3 regions of the Larsenimonas rhizosphaerae genome follow, and region 1 is predicted to be linked to each of the others. Evidence: predicted binding sites of a transcription regulator. Region 1 holds the regulator's gene; each other region holds the start of a gene.
The links. The regulator PhoB, encoded in region 1, activates phosphate uptake and scavenging genes when phosphate is short. The targets are predictions, from matches to a motif close to TGTCATANNNNTGTCANA.
Positions count from the first base shown of each region.

Region 2: a site for PhoB is predicted at 1,334-1,351, ahead of OQ287_RS01200 (DUF6482 family protein). Genes of this name have one in related genera too.
Region 3: a site for PhoB is predicted at 1,656-1,673, ahead of ppk1 (polyphosphate kinase 1). Genes of this name have one in related genera too.

Region 1 covers NZ_JAPIVE010000004.1:350,706-353,959, forward strand. Annotated here, with positions in the region: gene OQ287_RS14305 (chorismate--pyruvate lyase family protein) at 1-91, shown strand, start outside; gene ubiA (4-hydroxybenzoate octaprenyltransferase) at 137-1,009, shown strand; gene phoB (phosphate regulon transcriptional regulator PhoB) at 1,150-1,839, shown strand; gene phoR (phosphate regulon sensor histidine kinase PhoR) at 1,858-3,183, shown strand; gene OQ287_RS14325 (N-acetylmuramoyl-L-alanine amidase) at 3,245-3,254, shown strand, end outside.
Region 2 covers NZ_JAPIVE010000001.1:261,422-264,675, forward strand. Annotated here, with positions in the region: gene OQ287_RS01190 (amino acid adenylation domain-containing protein) at 1-358, shown strand, start outside; gene OQ287_RS01195 (hypothetical protein) at 370-1,275, shown strand; gene OQ287_RS01200 (DUF6482 family protein) at 1,403-1,705, shown strand; gene hemH (ferrochelatase) at 1,883-2,872, shown strand; gene OQ287_RS01210 (Na+/H+ antiporter subunit G) at 2,921-3,254, opposite strand, start outside.
Region 3 covers NZ_JAPIVE010000002.1:514,597-517,850, forward strand. Annotated here, with positions in the region: gene ppk1 (polyphosphate kinase 1) at 1-1,547, opposite strand, end outside; gene elbB (isoprenoid biosynthesis glyoxalase ElbB) at 1,829-2,488, shown strand; gene tatC (twin-arginine translocase subunit TatC) at 2,495-3,254, opposite strand, start outside.

The sequences.
Region 1 (3,254 bases):
CCACCCTCGAATCACCCTGCTGGTACAGGAATTTTTCCTGCCTCCCATGGGGATGGCGCTGGCCCTGCCGCCGCCCGGGCCAATGCGCTAGACTGAGCGACACATTTATTACCCCTACCGGAGTGATACCGCCGCCATGCTGCGATTGCCGCCCCCCTTTCAGCGACTGCCCGACTTTCTGCAACTGATGCGGCTTGACCGGCCCATCGGCACCTGGCTTTTGATGTGGCCGACCATGGCGGCAGTGTTTCTGGCCGCCGATGGCCAGCCGGAACGTGCCAACCTGGTGATCTTCCTGCTGGGGGTATACGTGATGCGCGCCGCCGGCTGCGTGATCAATGATTATGCAGACCGGGATTTCGATGGCCATGTGGAGCGCACCCGTACCCGGCCACTGGCGACCGGGCGCATCAGCGCCCGGGAGGCCCTGACCCTGTTCGTCGCCCTTCTGGCCCTTGCCTTTGCGCTGGTATGCTTGACCAACGCCTTTACCATCTGGCTGTCACTTGGCGGGGCGCTGCTCGCAGCGATTTACCCGTTCATGAAGCGCTACACCCATTTTCCACAGGCCGTGCTGGGTGCTGCCTTCGGGTGGGCCATTCCGATGGCCTTTGGTGCAGCACAGGGCGAGGTACCGGCCATTGCGTGGTGGCTCTTTTTTGCCAATGTGGCCTGGACGCTGGTCTATGACACTCAATACGCCATGGTAGACCGCAACGATGACCTGAAAATCGGCATCAAATCGACGGCGGTGCTGTTCGGCAGGCAGGACCGATTCATCATCGGATTGCTTCAATTGCTGGTACTGGCGCTGCTGTTCATGCTGGGACTGGCCGCGCGTCTTGACGGCTTTTACTGGCTGGGGCTTGTGGGCATGGGAATGACCTTCCTGTATCAGCAGCGCCTGATCTGGACACGTTCACGCGAAGGCTGTTTCAAGGCCTTTCTGAACAATCACTGGACCGGCGTACTCCTGTTTGCAGGCATTGCGCTGTCGGTCTGGCCCTGACACCCCAGGGAACGCGCTGCGGCCATATTCATTGCACGTGTCATACTCCTGTCATGCCAGCGCGTTAAAACTGTCACCACCTTGTCATTATTCGCGCCGTACTGCCCCTGTACAGCGCGACCTCAACGGGAAACAGGTGCATGAAGTCCAGGACCGTACTGATAGTGGATGACGAAGCGGCCATTCGGGAGATGGTCGCCATTGCCCTCGAAATGGCTGACTTTGATGTTATCGAAGCCAGTAATGCGCAGGATGCCCACGCGCTGATTGTCGATCACCAGCCGGACCTGGTGCTGCTGGACTGGATGATGCCGGGCCTCAGTGGTATTGAACTGGCTCGGCGGCTCAAGCGTGACACCACCACCGCGGATATTCCGGTCATTCTGCTGACTGCCAAGGGCGAGGAAGACAACAAGGTGGTCGGCCTTGAAAGCGGCGCCGATGACTATATCGTCAAGCCCTTCTCTCCCCGTGAGCTGATCGCTCGTCTCAAGGCCGTACTGCGTCGTACCACCCCCAAGGGCATGGAAGATGTGGTCGAGGTGGAGGGACTGCGTCTGGACCCGTCCAGCCACCGGGTCAGCGGCAATGGCACTCCGATCGAGATCGGTCCGACCGAGTACCGACTGCTGCAGTTTTTCATGACGCATCAGGAGCGCGCCTATACTCGAGCCCAGCTGCTTGACCAGGTCTGGGGCGGCAATGTGTATGTCGAGGAACGCACGGTCGATGTACATATCCGCAGGCTGCGCAAGGCGCTGGGTGACCCCTGGCAGAACCTTGTTCAAACCGTGCGGGGCACCGGCTACCGCTTTTCGATTCAGGCCTGATCACCCTGCGAGGCACACATGCACTACTGGACCAATGAGCTGTGGCGTTTGGCCTATCTGGTCATCGGGTTCGGCTTGCTGGGGGCCTTGCTCGGCGTCGGCGGATGGGGTGTGGCCCTCGGGCTTGCCGTGCACATGGCCTTTACCCTGGCGCACCTTAAAAAGCTGTATGCCTGGCTCAATGCGCCGGTACACCAAAAGCCTCCCGCAGGGGATGGCGTCTGGGGCGATCTGTTTGATCGCCTTTATCGCTACCAGAAAAGCCAGACGCAACTGCAGGGGCGATTACGCCGGGTACTGACCCGTGTGGAAGAATCTTCCGAGGCAATGCGTGACGGCATCGTAATGCTGGACCCCCAGGGCCATCTTGACTGGTGGAACAGCGCCGCCGAGCAGATGCTCGGGCTGGACGCCAGGCACGACCGGGGTCACCACGTGGCCAATTACCTTCGCGACCCGCACTTCATTTCCTATTTCACCACGGGCGAGTACCAGGAGCCGGTCCTTTTTTCATCACCGGCTCATGACGGTCGCACCATCGAAGCCCGTATCACGTTGTTTGGTGACAATGAACGGCTGGTGCTGGTACGCGACGTCACTCGGCTGCAGCGACTTGAACAGACCCGCCGGGACTTTGTCGCCAACGTCTCCCATGAACTGCGCACGCCGTTGACCGTGCTGTCCGGCTATCTGGAAACCTTTCTTGATCAGGCCTCGAGTCAGCCGGATACCGTGCCACGCCGCCTGACCCGTGCCTTCGGCCAGATGCAGGGGCAGACACACCGGATGCAGAACCTGGTGGATGACCTGCTGACCCTGTCCCGGCTCGAAACCAGCGAGCGTCAGACGGAACGTCAGCCGATCGATATGGCCAGCATGTGCCAGTGGATTCAGGAAGACGGCGAGGCCCTGTCCCAGGGCCGTCATCATTTCCTGGTCGAGGTCGAAGAGCCGCGCGCAATTCTGGGCGAGGAACGCGAAATTCGCAGCGCCCTGTCAAACCTGGTCATCAACGCCGTACGCTACACCCCGGACGGGTCGACCATTACCATCCGCTATGCCACACATGAGCGTGGCGCCATGGTCGAGGTCATTGATGATGGTGATGGTATCTCCGCGACTCACCTGTCACGTCTGACCGAACGCTTCTACCGGGTCGACAAGAGCCGGTCTACCGAAAGCGGCGGTACCGGACTGGGGCTGGCCATCGTCAAACATGTGCTGCTGCGTCACGATGCCCGCCTGGATATCGAAAGCGATATTGGCCAGGGTGCCGTCTTTCGCTGCATCTTCCCCGCCTCCCGGCTGGATGCACCGGCCGGCACAGGCAACTTCCCCCGCTGAAACAGAGCCCCGCCCATGATAGGCTCGAGCCCTGTCATCGATCATTGGAGCCCGGCTCTTCATGACCTTAT
Region 2 (3,254 bases), on a different contig from region 1:
CGGGCGTAATGAGGTAATTGCCATGCTGCGCCAGGAAGGGCATGCCCTGGGCAGTCTGTCGGCGCGGGTACTGGATGCCATGGTGGATGTGGTAATCAACAATAGCCGGCTGGTGCGTGACTCCACCCACCATGTCTTCGAGGGAGATGTATTGTTTTTCACTGCGGCAGCACCTCGGGATGAAGCCTGGCTTGACCGCCAGGGCTGGCAGCCCTACGTCACGGGTGAACTGGTGAACCTTTCCCTGCCGTGTGATCATCCGGGCATGATCAGCGACCCCGTTTCCAGACGTATTGCGCGCGAAATGGAGCGCTGGAAGGCTCGGCGTGGGGCCGACGTTGAACTGGCGCACACTTGAGCAGAGGCAGCATGACGGTACTGACGCTGGAAAGCGCCGTGGCACGGGGCTTTGCCCGGACTCCTCTGGTAGGGGCAGGAGAGGTGCACTGGTGCCCCGAAGTCATGGCTCGGTTGTTTTCATTGATCGCCTCACCGGTAATCCAGGCCTGTACTCGAACGCTGGTCATCGAGTTTGGCAGTCAGCGCCACCAGGCCATGCTTGATGATTATATTGCCGGTGGAGAGCTGGATGCCACGCGTCTGAGCCTGGTATCCGAAGACACTCTTCACGACATGCTGTGGTCGCCACTGATATACCAGCAGTTTCTGGCGCATGTGCGTGATGTAAACCTGACACTGTCTCCCGGAGCGCGCTGGCGTGTTCTTGCGGCCGAGGCGCCCTTTGACTGGTCATCGGCTACTGAAGCAACCTGGCAGTCGGCCATGGCGCGGCGTGATGCCCACTATGCTGATACGGTACGCCGTCACGTCATGGCGCAGGGCGAGACAGCGTTGTTGATTTTCGGAGCCATGCACTTGCAGAAGGGGCCGCCTGACATCGGTGAATCGGCGTCGCTGGGCCACTGGCTGGCCGATGAGTTGACAGCCATATGGCCTGCCATGGATTCCGAGGCCTTTTCGGTAGATCAATGGTTTACGTCTGATTATGATCAGGTGCTGGACCTTGCCGGGAATAAGGAGATTGGCGGTCTGCCATGGTACCGGTTCAGTCGCCGCTCAGAGGGCGAGTCCATGCTGTCGGCACATGTTGATATGCTTTGGTATCCGGGGCCGGTGTCTCGCCGGGTAGCGGTTCCTGTCGAGCGGTTATCGGATGCCGGCTGGCTGGCACGTACCAGAGCTCGCCTGGCGCGGCGAAGCCCGGCACGTCAGGCGCAATTGAACGCGTTGCTGACTCGTGAAATGCATGAGTAACTGCGGTGCGAATGAGTGGGTAAAGGGGTATAAATCGGTGCCTGTTCAAGGCATTGCCTGTCACTAAACTGTCTTAGGCTGATGACACACTCTATAGGTGTCACCCTTCATTGTCAGGAGCATTTCCATGGAACTACATCAGTTCAGGCAGGCCGTTCGATATCATGACAACCCCGAGGTTCGCGTCGTGCGCCACATGGCCGGTCAGCTGTACCAGGTAGAGCTGCAGCAGGCTCAGGGCGAAAGCAGTCTGTTGAAGAACCGCGGCAAGCCGCAACTCTTCCGCTCGCTGGACGCGGTATACAATGTGCTTCGCCATGTCGGCGTTCATCGTGCCTATCTGGTGCAGACCGTGCCGCATGATGAAGTCGTTGGTCGTCAGGCCATGTATTCCAGTCCGCTGTCCTCGCACATCCCCCTCGTCTTCTAGGTGGCCTGATCACGGGACCGGCTCTCGTGACAGGCCCTGTTTTATCCCTGCACTCCCATGGTTTATTCTCACAGGCGTATGTCATTTTCGGGCCAATCCACTGGATAGGCGTTTTTGATGAGCCGCCACCCGCGCCTGTTGATAGAATATGATTATCAAGAATCTGGGAGTGATTGAATGAGTAACAGCGCACCGTTTGGCGTGTTAATGGTTAATCTGGGGACCCCTGAAGCCCCTACACCAGAAGCTGTACGCAAGTACCTGGGGGAGTTTCTGTGGGATCCACGGGTGATCGATGTCTCACGCCCCGTCTGGTGGGCCATTCTCAATGGTTTTATCCTGCGTACTCGCCCCAGGAAGGTGGCTGAAGCCTATGCCTCGATCTGGACGGATGAAGGCTCGCCGCTCATGTCATACAGCCGCAAGCAGCAGCGCGCACTGGCGGCCCGGCTTGAAGCGTCCATGGGGCAGCCCATTCCGGTAGAGCTGGCGATGACATACGGCAGCCCAAGCATGGAAGAAGCCGGGCTCAAGCTCCGCAAGAGCGGAGTCGGTCGTATTCTGGTATTACCCATGTACCCACAGTTTTCACGCTCGACCACCGCCGCGGTCTTTGACCGGCTGGCGGATGCATTGAAACCCTGCCCGCACCTGCCGGAACTTCGGATGATCCGCGATTTTCACGATCACCCGCTGTATATCAAGGCGCTGGCAAATACCGTGCGCGAGCACTGGCAGGCACTTGGCAAGCAGGGGCATCTGATGCTGTCCTATCATGGCATTCCGAAGCGCTACGCGACCCAGGGTGACCCGTACCCGACGCATTGCGAAAGAACCAGCGAGCTGGTGGCCGAGGAGCTGGGTCTATCGAGTACGCAGTGGAGTCATACCTATCAGTCCCGCTTCGGGCGCGAAGAGTGGCTGAAGCCCTATACCGATGTCACGCTCAAGGCCTGGGGCAAGGAGGGGCGCGAGCATGTCGATGTGATGTGTCCTGCATTCTCGGCAGACTGCCTTGAGACCCTTGAAGAAATCAGTGAGGAAAACAGGGAGTACTTCAAGGAGTCCGGTGGGGGGGAGTATCACTACATTCCGGCACTGAACGATCGTGATGATCATATCGATCTGCTGGAATCACTGGTCAACCAGCATACCCAGGGGTGGTAGTCTGCCCTGATGCAGTTCAGCGCCAGGCGCTGAACTGCTTACATCACGTCAGTTTCTGGCGATGTCATCCTCATCATCAAGCTCATACGGCTGACCCTTGGTTTCCGGGGCGCTGGGCAGTTTATGATGCAAACCGCTCATGGTCAGCAGGTGGGCGCTGACCGGTGTGGTAATAAACAAAAACAGCGTAATCAACATGTCCTGCAGGCTTGGATGGCCGTTTTTCAACCAGAAAAAGCTCATCGATGCGAGCAATACACAGCCAACGCCCAGCGTAGTGCTTTTGGTTGGCCCATGCAGGCGCATGTAAAAATCCCTGAACCGCACCATGCCCATTGCGCCGATCACGGCGAAGATGCCACCGGCAATCATCAGGGCTGAT
Region 3 (3,254 bases), on a different contig from region 1:
TCCGGGTGTGCCGTCATCAGGCTGTAATCGGTATAAAGCCTGGCGGTGGTGGCATGATAATTACCGGTTCCCAGGTGGGCGTAGTGGCGCAGGCGACCATTTTCCCGTCGTACCATATGCATGAGCTTGGCATGGATCTTGTAATCCATGAGCCCGTAAATCACATTGGCACCGGATTCCTGCAGCCTCGATGCCAGCTCGATATTGTCAGCTTCATCGAAACGGGCTCGCAGTTCGATGACCACTGTCACTTCCTTGCCATTGCGGGCCGCCTCGGTCAGCGCTGTAACGATGCGTGAACCAGGGCCGGTACGGTACAGGGTTTGCTTGATCGCCAGCACGTCGGGGTCTACGGCGGCTTCCTTGAGCCATTGCTCAACCGGTGCAAAGGACTGATAAGGGTGATGCAGCAGGATGTCGGCCTCGGCGACGGTATCGAAATAACTGCCGGTCTGGCGTCTCAGGGCGCGAGGCAATCCAGGTGTGAAAGGAGGGTACAGCAGATCAGGGCGGCCGGCGCCTTCGATCACTGCCATCAGCCGGCCCAGGTTGACCGGGCCATCCACCAGGTAGAGATCCTGCTCGCTGAGTTCGAAGCGCTGCAGCAGGAAGGTTGTCAGATGCGCCGGGCAGTTATTGGCGATTTCGAGTCGTACGCCACTGCCATAACGCCTTGCCAGCAGCTCGCCTTTCAGTGCAGAGGCCAGGTCAGAGACATCCTCGGGGTTAACCGCGAGGTCTGCGTTGCGTGTCAGTCTGAACTGGTAACATCCCTTGATAATCATGCCGGGAAACAACTCGTTGGCATGGGCGTGAATCATCGACGACAGAAAAACATAATCAGTGCCTTCACCAGAGCTGACTTCAGCAGGCAACTGAATAAGTCGTGGGAGCGAGCGTGGCGCAGGGATGATGGCGAGCCCGCCCGTGCGGCCAAAGGCATCCTGTCCATCCAGCTCAACAATGAAATTGAGACTTTTATTGACCAGACGCGGAAAGGGGTGGGACGGGTCCAGCCCGATCGGACTCACGACCGGCTGAATTTCATTTTCGAAGTAGGATGCTATCCAGTGCTGCTGGGCTTTCGTCCAGTTGGCGCGTCGTAAAAAGCGGATGCCTTCCTGTTCCAATGACGGAATCAGTACCTTGTTCAGGATCATGTACTGCCGAGCGACGTGCTCATGGGTTATCTGCGAAATATCGGCCAGCGTTTGCTGATAGGTCTGGCCATCGCGGCTCTTGGCGCTTTCATCGATGCCAATGGCCTGCTTCAGCCCGGCCACCCGTATTTCAAAGAACTCATCCATGTTGGATGAGAAGATCAGCAAAAACATCAATCGGTTCAGCAGCGGATGGGCCTCATCGAGCGCCTGTTCCAATACACGAATATGAAACTGCAGGGTAGAGATTTCACGATTGAAATAAAGCTGCGGATGCGTCAGTTCCGTATTACGCTCAGGGGCCGGGCGGGTGCGAATGCCGGTGCGTGTGCGGTTCAGTCGCAATGAGGCGGCGGGATCGATCGGGAGGGCATCCGGCGCGTCCATCTGCTGCGCCTCTGGTATGGCTGCCTGTTTCATGTCTGGTGTTTCCGGCGTACCCATATCAAGGCCCTCGAGTTGTTGTAGTGTTGGCGCCGTAGCATAAGTCCGCCTCATGACAGTGAGGTGACGGTAACGGAACGTGGACTCTCCTTGCCGTAAGCCACTTTGATTGGCTAGAGTTGATGCACTGCCAGGTTACCCACTACCTGCCTCACCTTGTTTATCGGCCTCTTGTGTTGAAAACCATGAGAGCCGCCCTTCATGCACTATCAAGAGAGTACGGTATGGACAGGAAAATTGCAGTTGTACTGGCTGGATGTGGCTATCTTGACGGATCCGAGATCTATGAAACGACGCTGACGCTATTGCGTCTTGACCAGCTCAAGATGCCGTATCAGTGCTTTGCGCCTGATATTGATCAGCATGACGTCATGGACCATGTCACCGGTGAGCCGGTGGAAGGAGAAACGCGCAATGTGCTGAGGGAATCGGCACGTCTGGCGCGTGGCAAAATCCAGCCGCTGGACGAACTGGACCCTGATGCCTTTGACGCTATCATCATTCCGGGCGGGTTTGGCGCAGCCAAGAACCTGTGTGACTTCGCCATCACCGGCGACAGCATCACGATTCTGCCCCTGTTGGTAGAGAAGGTCCGCCCCTTTTACGAAGCCAACAAGCCAATCGGCATGATGTGCATCGCGCCGGTCATGGTGCCAAAAATGCTCAACGGCAGCATTCCGGTCACGATTGGTGATGATGCCAGCATTGCCGGGGCCATCAGCGCCATGGGTGGGTTACACAGAAGCTGCAGCGTAGACAATATCGTGATTGACCATGAGCATAAGGTCGTTACCACTCCCGCCTATCTGCTGGCGGAAAACCTTGACGACGCCGCTCGTGGTATCTTCAAGCTGGTAGAGAAAATCGGCGATATGCTGCGCTGATCTGTCTTACGCGTCGGGGGTTTCCTCGGCGCGTCCTCCGCGCTGATGCTTCACGAATCGGCCAAAGATGATACCCACTTCAAACAGCAACCACATTGGGACGGCCAGCAGGCTCTGGGAGACCACATCCGGGGGCGTAAGCAGCATGCCCACCACAAAGCAGCCGATGACGATATAGGGGCGCTTGGATGAGAGCGTTTTAACGGTGGCAGCACCGGTCAGGATCAGCAGGAATGTGGCAATGGGGATTTCAAAGGCCAGACCAAAGGCAAAAAACAGCTTCAGCACGAATGTCAGGTAGGCATTGATGTCTGTCATCACCTGTACGCCGGCGGGTGCTGCAGTCGTGAAGAACTTGAACAACAGTGGGAACACGACAAAGTAGGCAAATACGGCGCCGGAATAAAACAGCACAATGCTGGATGCCAGCAGGGGAAAGGCCAGCTTTTTTTCGTGGGTATAAAGCCCTGGCGCAATAAAGGCCCATGCCTGATAAAGCAGAAAGGGCACTGCAATAAACAGTGCCACCACCAGTGTCAGCTTGAATGGAGCAAGAAACGGGGATGCCACTTCGGTTGCAATCATCTGCGAGCCCGGGGGTAGCAGCGACATCAGCGGCTGGGCAATGAAGGTGTAGATATCGTTTGAAAAGCTGTAAAGCCCTAGAAAGATCACCACGATCACCACGACGGCTTTCAGGAGTCGCGAGCGCAATTCGACCAGGTGTTCGATCAGCGGCATCTGTTGATCCACGTCCGGCGGGGTA